DNA from 2 places in the Mesorhizobium sp. M0522 genome. Region 1 is predicted to be linked to the other one. Evidence: predicted binding sites of a transcription regulator. Region 1 holds the regulator's gene; the other holds the start of a gene.
The links. Region 1 encodes LexA, which represses DNA repair genes until DNA is damaged. Its sites were predicted from a motif close to TGTTCNNNNTGTGTTCNG; they were not measured.

Region 1 (5,802 bases):
GCCAAGGACGACGTCCTGCTGGGCGAGGGCCGCCTGCTCGATCCGGCGGCCTTGTCGCTGGCGGCATCGGCCAACCACCCCAAGGTCGGCGTGGTCAAGCGGCCGCTGGTCGCCATCATCGCCACCGGCGACGAATTGCTGCCGCCGGGCAGTGAGCTTGGCCCCGACCAGATCATCTCGTCAAACGCCTATGGCGTCGCCGCCGCCGCACAGTCGGTCGGCGCGCGCGCGCTCGATCTCGGCATTGCGCCGGACCGCAAGGAGGCGATCGCTGCGCTGGTGACAAAGGCGGTGAAGGCGGGCGCGAACGTCATCGTCACGCTGGGTGGTGCCTCGGTCGGAGACCACGACCTCGTTCATGACGTGCTGACCGGGGAAGGCATGGCTCTCGATTTCTGGAAGATCGCCATGCGGCCCGGCAAGCCGCTGATGTTCGGGCGGCTGGGCGACATCCGCTGCATCGGCCTGCCCGGCAATCCGGTGGCAAGCCTGGTCTGCACCCAGCTCTTCCTGAAGCCGTTGCTGGCGCAGCTCGGCGGCCGCGCCTTTCAGCAGGATATGCGTCGGGCGCGGCTCGGTACCGCCATGCCGGCCAATGATCTCAGGCAGGATTATGTGCGGGCTGTTGTCAGCACCAACGCCGGCGCGCTCGTGGCGACGCCGTTCGGCATCCAGGACTCCTCGATGCTGAAAATGCTGGCCGATGCCGACGGGCTGATCGTTCGCGCGCCGTTCGCTCCTGCCGCGGCGGCGGGCTCCCCCTGCGACGTGCTGATGCTACGCTGAACCTGCCTCACTCCGAAATCAAGGTCCGGGTCAGCGGATGGTCTGGATCGGCCAAACCGTCGATGATGTTGAAATGATGCCGGTCAGGTTCGACCACCGAGCTGGTCGCGGTACCCAGGCCGATCCAGATGTTGGCCAGCAACGCGCTCTGACGCAGGAATTCGGCGCGCTCGCCGCCGCCGGCCCAGCAGGTCAGGCGGGCCTTGTCCATCGGGCGCAGCAGCACCGGGCTTTCGGCCTGCGCCTCGGCCTCATCGATCGCGATCGTCTCGTTCATGCCGGTGCGCATGATCGGGCGCAAATCATGCACCCCCGAGATCGACACCACGTGACGAACGCGCCGGACCACTTCGGGCGCCAGCGGCGTCGTCGCCGTAACCATCCGGCTAACAAGATGGCCGCCGGCCGAGTGTCCGGTCAGCATCAGCGGCCCTGGGACCATCGCCGCCGCCTTGCCGATCGCCGCGCCGACTTCCTTGACGATGCCGCCAATGCGTATCTGCGGACAGAGCGTGTAGGACGGCATCGCCACCGCATAGCCGCGATCAACAGGGCCAGTGGCAAGATGCGACCAGAAATTTTTGTCGAATGCCATCCAGTAGCCGCCATGAACGAACACCACGAGTCCCTTGGGCTTGATGGCCGGCAGGAAAAGATCGAGCCGGTTGCGTGGGTTGTCGCCATAGGCCATGTCGAGCCGCGCCCTGCCCTCGGTCGAAAGCACGTCGCGGAAAACCCGCGCGGGCTCGATCCAGGCCGCCGGCCAGCGATCGCTGCCGGCTACGTTGGCGCCGTTGGCATAGGCGTTGTCCCAATCGGCAATGTGACGTTCGAACACCCTGCGCCCTCCCTGGCATATGGCCTTGCAACGTAGCCGTGAGCATCGCGCGGCGCGTCGTCGCCAGCCTCACGATTCCAGCTCTCGCATCAATCTCAAGTGACAGCCGCCTTGATGGCGAAGCGCGCTTCCTTCCACGCACCGGTGCGCAGGATGTCCTCAAGCACTTCGACGGCCTGCCAGACATCGGCATAGCCGACATAGAGCGGCGTAAAGCCGAAGCGCATGGTCGATGGCGCGCGAAAATCGCCGATCACGCCACGTTCGATCAGCGCGCGCATGATCTGGTAGCCATGCTCATGCATGAATGAAATCTGGCTGCCGCGTTTTTCCCCATCGCGCGTGCTCTCGAGCGTGAGCCCGTAAGTGCCGCACTTTGCCTCGACAAGCTCAATGAACAGATCCGCCAGCGCGATGCTCTTCTTGCGCACCGCCGTCATGTCGACATCGTTCCAGATGTCAAGCGCGCCCTTCAGCGTGCGCATCGACAGGACCGGCTGGGTGCCGCACAGAAACCGGCGGATGCCGGTGCCGGCCGCATAGCCTGGCTCGAAGGCGAAGGGCCGTGCATGGCCCCACCAGCCGGTGAGCGGCTGCTGGATGTCGGAAAGATGCCGCTCAGCCGCATAGATGAAGGCAGGCGCGCCCGGGCCGCCATTCAGATATTTGTAGGTGCAGCCAACGGCAAAATCGGCGTTTGCCTTGTCGAGCTCGACTGACATCGCGCCGGCGGTGTGGCAGAGATCCCAGACGATCATCGCCCCGGCTTCCTGAGCCCTGCGCGTCAGCGCCGGCATGTCGCGCAGTTCGCCCGACTTGTAGTTGACGTGGTTGACCAGCACCACGGCGGTGCGTTCGTCGATCAGCTCTTCGATGGTCGGCGCGTCGATCCCCGAGAGGCGCAGCAGCGTATCTTTTCGCGTCGAAACCACACCCTCAGCCATGTAGAGGTCCGTCGGAAAACTATCGCCCTCGGCGACGATGACCTGCCGCTCCGGTCGCATGGCCATGGCGGCGTGCAGCAGCTTGTAGATGTTGACCGATGTCGTGTCGCAGACCACCGTCTGGCCGGCCGCGGCACCGATCAGGCGCCCGAGCTGGTCGCCAAGTTCAAGCGGCATGTTGAACCAGCCGGCCGTGTTCCATGCGCGGATGAGATCATGCGACCATTCTTCGGTCGCGGCCTTGTGCAGTTCATCGAAAGCGGCACGTGAAGCAGCTCCTAGCGAATTGCCGTCGAGATAGATCACTCCTTGCGGCAACACGAAGCGGTCGCGCATCGCGCGCAGCGGATCTGCGGCATCCATCGCCTTTATGGCGGCGAGATCGGGAATTCCTGTCATGATGTGCCTGCTCCCCCCAAAAATTCAACGCAACGCCGGACACGCATCGACTGTTCTTCCATCACCTGGTTGCGCGCAGCAAGGCTCCACCGGCGAGAAGCAGCCTGACCAGGCGACTGGAAACCAGGAGTTAACCCGAGGTTGGCGTTTTGAGTTCGTTTCGTTCACGGTGCATTGACCGAACCGCGCAGTCGATACGGGTTCAATTCCGTGCCCTTTGCCGACCGACGGCCGATGTCAGTGCTGCCTTCTGGGAAGCCAGAAGGCGCAAACGAAAGCAGAATCAAGGGGATGACGCTCGCGACGGTGAAAATGCGGCATTCCGGTAGGGGCGTGGTTTGTTTCCCAAGCCTTAACGCATTCATTAAACTTTAAACAGTTGCGGAACACAACTGGAACAGATAGTGTTTGTTCTGGGTTTGTTTTTCTGATTCTGTTGGGGGTCGCTATGCTGACACGCAAACAACACGAACTGCTTATGTTCATCCACGAAAGGTTGAAGGAAAGCGGTATTCCGCCCTCCTTCGACGAGATGAAGGAGGCGCTCGACCTGGCTTCCAAATCGGGAATCCATCGGCTGATTACGGCGCTGGAGGAGCGCGGCTTCATTCGCCGTTTGCCCAACCGGGCCCGTGCGCTGGAGGTGCTGCGCCTGCCTGACTCGATCGCCCCCGGCCTCAATGCGGCACGCAAGTTCTCGCCGAGTGTCATCCAGGGTAGTCTTGGGCAAGGCGCCCCTCGGCAGGGCAAGCCGACATCGTCGCGCGTCCCTGCAGCCGGCAATGACGACGATGTCGTCGCCGCCGTTTCGATCCCGGTGATGGGCCGCATCGCCGCCGGTGTGCCGATCGACGCCATCCAGCACCAGACGCATTCGATTTCGGTGCCGCCGGATATGATCATGGGCGGCGAGCATTATGCGCTCGAGGTCAAAGGCGATTCGATGATCGAGGCCGGCATTTTCGACGGCGACACGGTGATCATCCGCAATGCCGATACGGCGAGCCCCGGTGAGATCGTGGTGGCACTGGTCGACGAGGAGGAAGCGACGCTGAAGCGGTTCCGCCGCAAGGGCGCCTCGATCGCCCTGGAAGCCGCCAATCCGGCCTACGAGACGCGCATCTTCGGACCAGACAGGGTCAAGGTGCAGGGCAAGCTCGTCGGACTGATCCGCCGCTACTGAGCTCCGCCCTTGGCGCCGGCTTTGGGGTTGTCGGCCCTGCGGTATGGCGGCAGGCCCCGTGCCGCGCGTGAAAATTTCCGCTGCACGTGCCAGGGCCGGTATGATTTTTCGACCGCGAAACGGATTTCGGCGCGCGTTGCCGCTTGTGGATCGAAGTAGACGGCGGCACTTCCCGCGCGCGCCAGTTGCCGTTTGGTGACGACGAGGACCAGCCGGTCGTGGTAGCAGGGGTTATGGGCGGTGGCGTCGTCGATGACGATCAAGCTGGCAAAGGCGCAGGCTGGCCGCGCAGTATCGCGGTCCTTGGCTTGCGCGATGATCGCGCCGGATGGATGCCTGGCAAGGCAGAGGCCGTCCGTGCAAATGAACGGCATGCCCGGCGGTAGGTCGGCCGGATCGGCAATGTCGAATTGCGGGTCGTTCTTTCCAGGTGTTTCCGGCGCGACGATAGCCTCTGATGTGAGCGCGCGTTTCCAGTTGTCGATGGTGAACTCATTCGGGCGTGCCCGGTTGACCGCGAGTTCACCGCTGCCGATCGGCAGCGCGACCAGCCGTGCGTCCTCCGAGACCAATACGTCGGGTATGCGTGTCTGCGTTGTCGTCAGCAAGCCGGCGAGCGCAAAAGGAAGTGCCGCCAGCCGCAACCAGGTCGTCGCCATGCTGGCAATGACGAGGGCGATCGTCACCAGAAGGACGGATCTCAGCGAAATCAGCCCGACCGCATCGATCGGCGAGCGCTCCGAGATCCACCCGGACAGGGCGATCATCGCCGTCAGCCCCTTGCCCATGACATAGAGGAAAGGGCCATCCGCACCGAACGGCATCGCCAGCGCGCTGAGAACGGCGAAGGGCATGACGACCAGTGAGACGATGGGCATGATGGCCAGATTGGCGAACAGGCTGAGCGGCGCCACGCGCTGGAAATGCCATATGGCGAAAAGCGCCGTGGCGCTCCCTGCAATGATCGAGGTCATCGCCAGACCGCACATGCCCAGCAGGACCTTTCGAGTGGCAAAGCGTAGCGGCGACAGCCGCGGCAGCGGCGTGGTGGCCCTGCCGGCGCGGTAATCGGACCAGCCTGCATAGGCGCCGACAAGGGCCGCCGTCGCGGCGAAGGACATCTGGAAACTCGGACCGACCACCTCGTGCGGCGACACCAGGATGACCGCGATGGCCGAGATCGCCAGGTTGCGCATGGTGAGCGCGGCCCGGTCGAACAGCACGGCGATAAGCATCACCGCCAGCATGATGAAGCTGCGTTCGGCCGCCACGACAATGCCGGAAAAGACGAGGTAGGCCGCAATCGAAAAAAGCGCGGCGGCCGCGGCATATTTCTTGACCGGCCGTCGCGATGAGAAATCGGGAAACAGCGCAAAGGCACCCCGCAGCAGCGCCATGATGGTGCCGGCGACCAACGCCATATGCAGCCCCGAGATGGAGATGATGTGGTAGATGCCGGTGCGCCGCATCGCTTCGTTGATCTCCTCGGGAATGCCGGCGCGCACGCCGACGATCAGCGCAGCAGCAATCTCGCCCTCGGCACCGCCGATGCGGCTGCGGATATGGTCGGCGATAGATTCGCGCGCGTCTTCGATCGCGGAAGAAAGCTGCGCGCCAAGCGGCATGCTGCCCGACGACACGACTTTCGGATT
Region 2 (5,802 bases), on a different contig from region 1:
AGATAATCACCGACGCAAGTCAAGCATGTGAAGCATTGCACGAAACGCCAGCTCGCGTTTCGCACGCTAAGAGTGCGCCTTTGAGAAGGAACTGTCCACAACTTGGACGGGACATGATGATGATTGCAGCATTCCATGCCGATTTCCTGTCCTGCCAAAATGGTTGCTGCTCGGACCGCTGCCGACCGCCCGCTTCTGGGTCATTTCCGGACCTTCGCGGGTGCGATCGGAAGGGCCGTTCCGACCCAATTTCTGCCGTTCCGATATCGGCCTTGCCAACTCCAGGGCGGATGTTCACCCATTTCGACGAGAAACTGCGTTGGCCTGCCGTCTGTGGGCGCGACAGGATGGCGGTGCGGCCGGCGCAGGTGTATGATGGCGGTCTAATATTTCAAGATCAGGAATTTGCAGGTGGAGGGCGGGCCCGGGCGGCACATCAGAACCAGTCTGCATTACGAGGTGGCCAGCAACCAGGCCGCCTGGCTTGGGCGCGGCAGATCATTCACACGTGAACCATTCGCCAACCGAGCGGGGACACCCTAATTGGTGGTGACTTGCGTCACCGCCACGCCGGTTATCCTGCCGTTCCCGGCTGTGTAGGTGAGCGTCTGCGTGACCGTGGCGTCCTTCTGGTCGGGAGACGAAGGAGGATAAGAGGCGGCGAAGCCGAAATGGCCGTAACGATCGGGCTTGGCGGCGCCAAATTTCGCGGCCACGTCGCTCAGCGGCGCTCCGACGCCGGGCGTATCGAGTTCAACAGCTGTCAGGCTGGCAGGCGCGCCGGCGCATCCTTCCGGCACCTTACCTTCCGGGTTCGGCTGCAGGGCGACGGACAGGACACCGTGGTCGGAGCCGCCCATCTCGCCGGATACGAACCAGAAGATCGACGGCGATCCGCCGGCGTCGGGGCCGGCATAGCAAAGCCAGTGGCGTGAATCTCCGGCGTCACCTTCATCGTGCATGGCTCCGCCGAAGGCTTTTTCGACATCGGCAAGCGTGGTTTCCTCAAGCTTTATCTCCAGCGGCCCAGCCTTGACCTGCTTGAATAGCGGGCTGGCCAGCGGCGAGTTGATATCGCCAGGGATGGAATCGCCCGGTCCGGGTTGAGCGGCTTGGCCAGCGTCGTTGCATTGGTCACCAGTCCGGCAACGATGAGTGCGAAATATCCGGCGTTCTGTCCCATGCCGATCTCCTGTCGTTCGAAATGAAGGTGCGGAAGGATTTGCGGGCGGGTGCTACCCTGTCTGGCCGATACCCAAACCGGTGCACGACCAACTGGACCGAAGATAAATTCACAAGTCCGCAGCCTTCAACGTCATTCCGGCGACTTGGCAACCAAAGTGTAATCGAGGCTCACAATTCCTTCTCGGCCAGCTCCCGAAATGCGTCGGGAACCGACCGCTGTAGCCCGAGCGCGACCGAGGCGTAGCCGACCGCCTCCCAGCCGAAGCGGTCGCGGATCTTGTCGACGGCGCGATCCGCGGTCCAGCGCGCCGCGCCCTTGCTGGTGCCGGGGCGGCGGCGGTAGTCGTCGAGCCCGAGCGGCAGTTCCAGTTGCAGGCCGGCATGCTGCTCCAGATGCGATACGGCGATCGCCAGCAGCGAGATTGTCTTTTCGTGCGGATGGTCGATGAGCACCTTGCGCACCAGCGCCTCGGCGATCTCGGCCAGCATGGCGGTTGCCGAAATCGGCTGATCGAGCGTGATCGAGCGCGTCACCGAGCGCAAATCGGCAAAGCGGACGCGAACCGTCACCGTGCGGCCGGGCCGGGATTTCGCCCGCAGCCTTGTGGCGACCCTGTCGGCCAGATGCAGCAAAGCGGGCACGAAGACCTGCTCCTCGGCGGGTTTCCGGCCGAGCGCCGATTGCGCGCCGGCCGAGCGCGCCCGGCGCTGCGTCTCGAGCTTGCGCGGATCGCGGTTCCACGCCAGCGCGTTGAGTTTCTCTCCCGCCGCCGGCCCGAGCAGGCGCTCAAGCGCCCCACCATTGGTCTTCGCCAGCTCGCCGATGGTGTTGACGCCGATGCCGGCCAGCCGCTGCCTGGTGACCGGGCCGACGCCCCACATCAACTCGACCGGCAGGTGGTGCAGGAACTCCAGCTCGTGGCGCGGATCGACCACCACCAGCCCGTCCGGTTTTGCGACCTGTGAGGCGATCTTGGCCAGATGCTTGGTGCGGGCTACGCCGACCGAGATCGGCAGGCCGAGCTCGGCCCGCACGCGGCGGCGGATCTTGCCGGCGATCTCGGCCGGCGAGCCGAACAAATGGGTGCAGCCGGCGACGTCGGCAAAGGCCTCGTCGATCGAAATCCGCTCGACCACCGGCGTGAAATCGCCGAGCACCTTGATCGCCGCATCGCCCAGCCGCTGGTAGTCCTTGAAATGGCCGCCGACGAAAATGAGTTGCGGGCAGAGTTCCCGCGCCCGCCGTCCCGGCATACCGCCGCGCACGCCGAACGCCTTGGCTTCATAGGATGCGGCAAGCACTACCCCGCCGCCGACGGCAATCGGCTTGCCGCGCAAGGCCGGGTCGAGCAACTGTTCGACCGAGGCATAGAAGGCATCCAGATCCGCGTGGAGGATGTTGGCTTCCATCCGGCCCGTTCGCCCGCGGCGGTTCGAACGCCGCATTGTCTCGAGTTGTGATGAGAACATAAAGAGAACATTATGGGTGGATTGTCAAGCAGCGCGGAGGCCGCCGCAGATGACGAGCGCACGGCAAATGTTCAGCCGCGCAGCCGATCGCGGGCCTGCATCAGCGCGAATCCCAAGAGGTTCTCGCCGCGCCACAGCAGCGGGTTCGACGCCTTCTCGTCATCTGCCGCAAGGCCGATACCCCACACCCGGTCGACAGGGCTCGCCTCGACCAGCACCCGGTCATGCGTCGACAACAGATATTCGCGCAGCGCCGCGTTCTGACGGAACTTCTGAAAGCTCCCTTCAATCACGATGCGATATTTGTCTGCATCCCATTTGGTGCCATCGAAGCCGCTCACCTGGCGGCCAAGCTGCTTTGCCTGCTTGGGGCTCGCCGCCCTGAGGATTTGTGTTGCCGTCGGAGCATCACCGAACAGTCGTGCCTTCTCGGCCATCATCCAGTGTTCGGCAGTCGGATAGCTCAGGCCATCGACGGTAAAGGGCGCATGCCACCACTGGCTGAAGCACGACGTGGTTATGCGGCCGTCCTTAGACGGCTGATGGCCCCAGAAGAACAGGAACTTCTGCCGGGGCTTTGCGCGAAAGGTTTTCTCAAGCCAGGTTCGGTCGTAAATCATGGGCGGATGGAGCAGGGCGAAAGGCCGGCTTGTCAATGCTCCATCCAGAGTGGGTAGCGAAGATGAGCGGTCGGCGCTGAATGCGATGAAATGCTGATCTACAGCGCCATCTTGTAGCCGAGATGACTGGCGGTGAAGCCGAGGCGCTCGTAAAAAGCGTGCGCCTCCCATCGACCTTTGTCCGTGGTGAGCTGGACGAAGCTGCAATTGCGCGAACGGCATGTTTCAATCGCCCATTCGATCATCAGCTTGCCGACGCCGCGAGAGCGCCATTGCCAGGCGACGCGAACGCCTTCGATCTAGAAGCGGGCGAAGAGGCGCTGCTGCCTGGCGCGGGCGAGGTCGGCGGCGCGCCTTTCCTGCCGCCAGCGCGGCATGTTGCGGAACATCGACACGAAGCGGGCGGCATCCTCGAGTGCCTCCTCGGCTGACTGCGCCGGGCGGATCGCCGCCAGGAACAGAGCGCGGCTCGGCTTCATCTGGTCAATCGTCGCCTTGCGCTGGCGATGGCCCTGGCGCGCCGTGCGGATGCCGTCCTGGCGGATGGCCGCGAAAGCGGCAAGCATGGCCGGGCTGTCGCCGGCATAACCGCAGGCCTGGGCGAACTGAGCGAGGTCCATCGTCACTCCCTTGCTGCCGGCGGACGGAGCGGGCGCGGTTCTGTTGCTCGCGCCGATTCCAGCCTGCACGAGATATAAGCATAACTCAAATAATCGAACAAGTGAAACTTTCACGTTGATGTAAGCGGAACCGACTCGACTCCGCTCCAAAAACCGATAATGTTGCGAACAAAGCAGGAACAATGATGGGGATGACCATGGCATTGGCAGGCAAGGAAGCGACGATCGCCGAAGTTGTCTCGATTGCCGTCGAATGCATCGACTGCGGCCGTAACAGGTGGTGGAAGCCGGCCGAGCTCAAGCGGCATGGGGTGATGCCGGAGACACCGCTGGCCGCACTTTCGGGGCGCCTGATCTGCAAGGCCTGCCGGGCCGACGGCCTGCCGGGCGCCGCCGTCTCGATCCAGGCTGCCTTCATCGACGACCGGCAACGGACCCGCGCCGAGGCGCGCCTGCTCAACGGTCGAGAGCTGCAGTCGAGGCGGGCTTGAGGGGGCGGGCGTGCTGCTCTTCCCTTCTCCCCTTGTGGGAGAAGGTGGCCGAGCGAAGCTCGGTCGGATGAGGGGTGTTGGACGGATCGCTACCTTGATGGCGTAAGTGCTTAAAAATCGCTTCTACATTTCCTCCGCCGCGTTCCTTCCAGCACCCCTCATCCGGCTCGGCGCTGTGCGCCGATCCACCTTCTCCCACAAGGGGAGAAGGCAACAAGCCCTCAATACCCCAGCAATTCCTTGAGCGGGATGACGCGGAAGACGTTCTTGATGGCGTAGCGGTTGAAGGACAGCGTCTTGGGCGGGTTGTACTGCTCGACGATCAGCTCGGCGGCGGTGCGCTTGACCAGCTTCTTGATGAAGGCCTTGCCGTTTTGCTCGTTCTCCTCGGGCAGGGTCTCGATCACCACATGGTCGCCGGGCAACGCTTCGCGGCCGCCGCAATAGATCATCTCGCCGGGCTCGTAGCGCGGCACCATCGAATCGCTCAGCACGTGCAGCGCAAACACATTGCGCAGATGCCGGATCCCCGGCGGCCGCTGGACATAGCCGGCCGGCTGGCCGTTGAAGGTAAAGTCGCCATCGTCGCCGCCGACGGCGGTACCGAGAAGCTGGATGTCCATCGGCCCGGCGGGCAGGGGGCCGGGATCGGTGACGATCTCGGCATCGGCGACCGGTCCGGCATCATCGAGGAAAACGACCTCGCCCTTGCCGAGTGCCACCGGGTCGACGCGCAGGAAAGCGGCGGTCTTCAAAAGGTTCTCGGTCTTGGGCAGGTTGCGCCCGGTCTCCCAATTGCCGACGGCAGCGACGTCGGTGTCGTTGTGCTCGGCAATGTGACGCATCACCAGGCCGCGCTGCTTGCGCGCCCGGCGGATCGCCGCTCCGACCTTGATCGACAGTGCAGTTTTCGCCATGGGTCCATCTGTGGCATAAGATTCGGTTTAGTCTATGCAAGAATCGCTTGCATTATGATTTGAGTTATGCTCTTATGTAGGCATGCGCAAGTCGCTTCGCCAGCTTTCGGTCCTTGAATCCGCCGTTCAGCGCGCCGGCAGCGCTCGCCTGGAGGTGGTACCGCAACCGATCGCCGGGGCCATGCATGTGCCAACCCTGTCCCCTTCGTCGCGGCTGTCCTCCTCCCCGGCCGGGACGATGCCCGAGGCTCGCGCCTCGGATCCGGCAGCGCAAGCGGCCGGAACGGCCGGAGCCGTTCCCCTCACGGCTCCGGCCACGAATTACCTGCCGGCCGGCAATGCGGATGCCGCGGTTTCCTGCACCCGCACCGAAGACGGCACGGTCATCGCCTTCGACGAGCGGACGGGCAAGGCAGTGTCCGGCGCAACAAGGCAGGCGGCCGAGATGAAGCTCGATCGCAGCAGACCACGCGAAGGCTGACCGGCTTTCGAGCCTGAG

Region 2: the regulator LexA is predicted to act here: its motif matches at 2,648-2,665, upstream of dinB (DNA polymerase IV).

The regions. Positions count from the first base shown of each region.
Region 1 is NZ_JAMYQW010000024.1:15,495-21,296, reverse strand. Features, by position in the region: gene NKI58_RS22975 (molybdopterin molybdotransferase MoeA) at 1-786, shown strand, start outside; gene NKI58_RS22970 (hormone-sensitive lipase) at 794-1,624, opposite strand; gene kynU (kynureninase) at 1,720-2,967, opposite strand; gene lexA (transcriptional repressor LexA) at 3,416-4,150, shown strand; gene NKI58_RS22955 (ComEC/Rec2 family competence protein) at 4,144-5,802, opposite strand, start outside.
Region 2 is NZ_JAMYQW010000003.1:257,785-263,586, forward strand. Features, by position in the region: gene NKI58_RS06140 (hypothetical protein) at 540-962, opposite strand; gene NKI58_RS06145 (hypothetical protein) at 1,013-1,183, opposite strand; gene dinB (DNA polymerase IV) at 1,354-2,595, opposite strand; gene ybiA (riboflavin biosynthesis intermediates N-glycosidase) at 2,727-3,275, opposite strand; gene NKI58_RS06160 (GNAT family N-acetyltransferase) at 3,374-3,520, opposite strand; gene NKI58_RS06165 (hypothetical protein) at 3,575-3,895, opposite strand; gene NKI58_RS06170 (hypothetical protein) at 4,081-4,386, shown strand; gene NKI58_RS06175 (XRE family transcriptional regulator) at 4,608-5,303, opposite strand; gene NKI58_RS06180 (hypothetical protein) at 5,386-5,784, shown strand.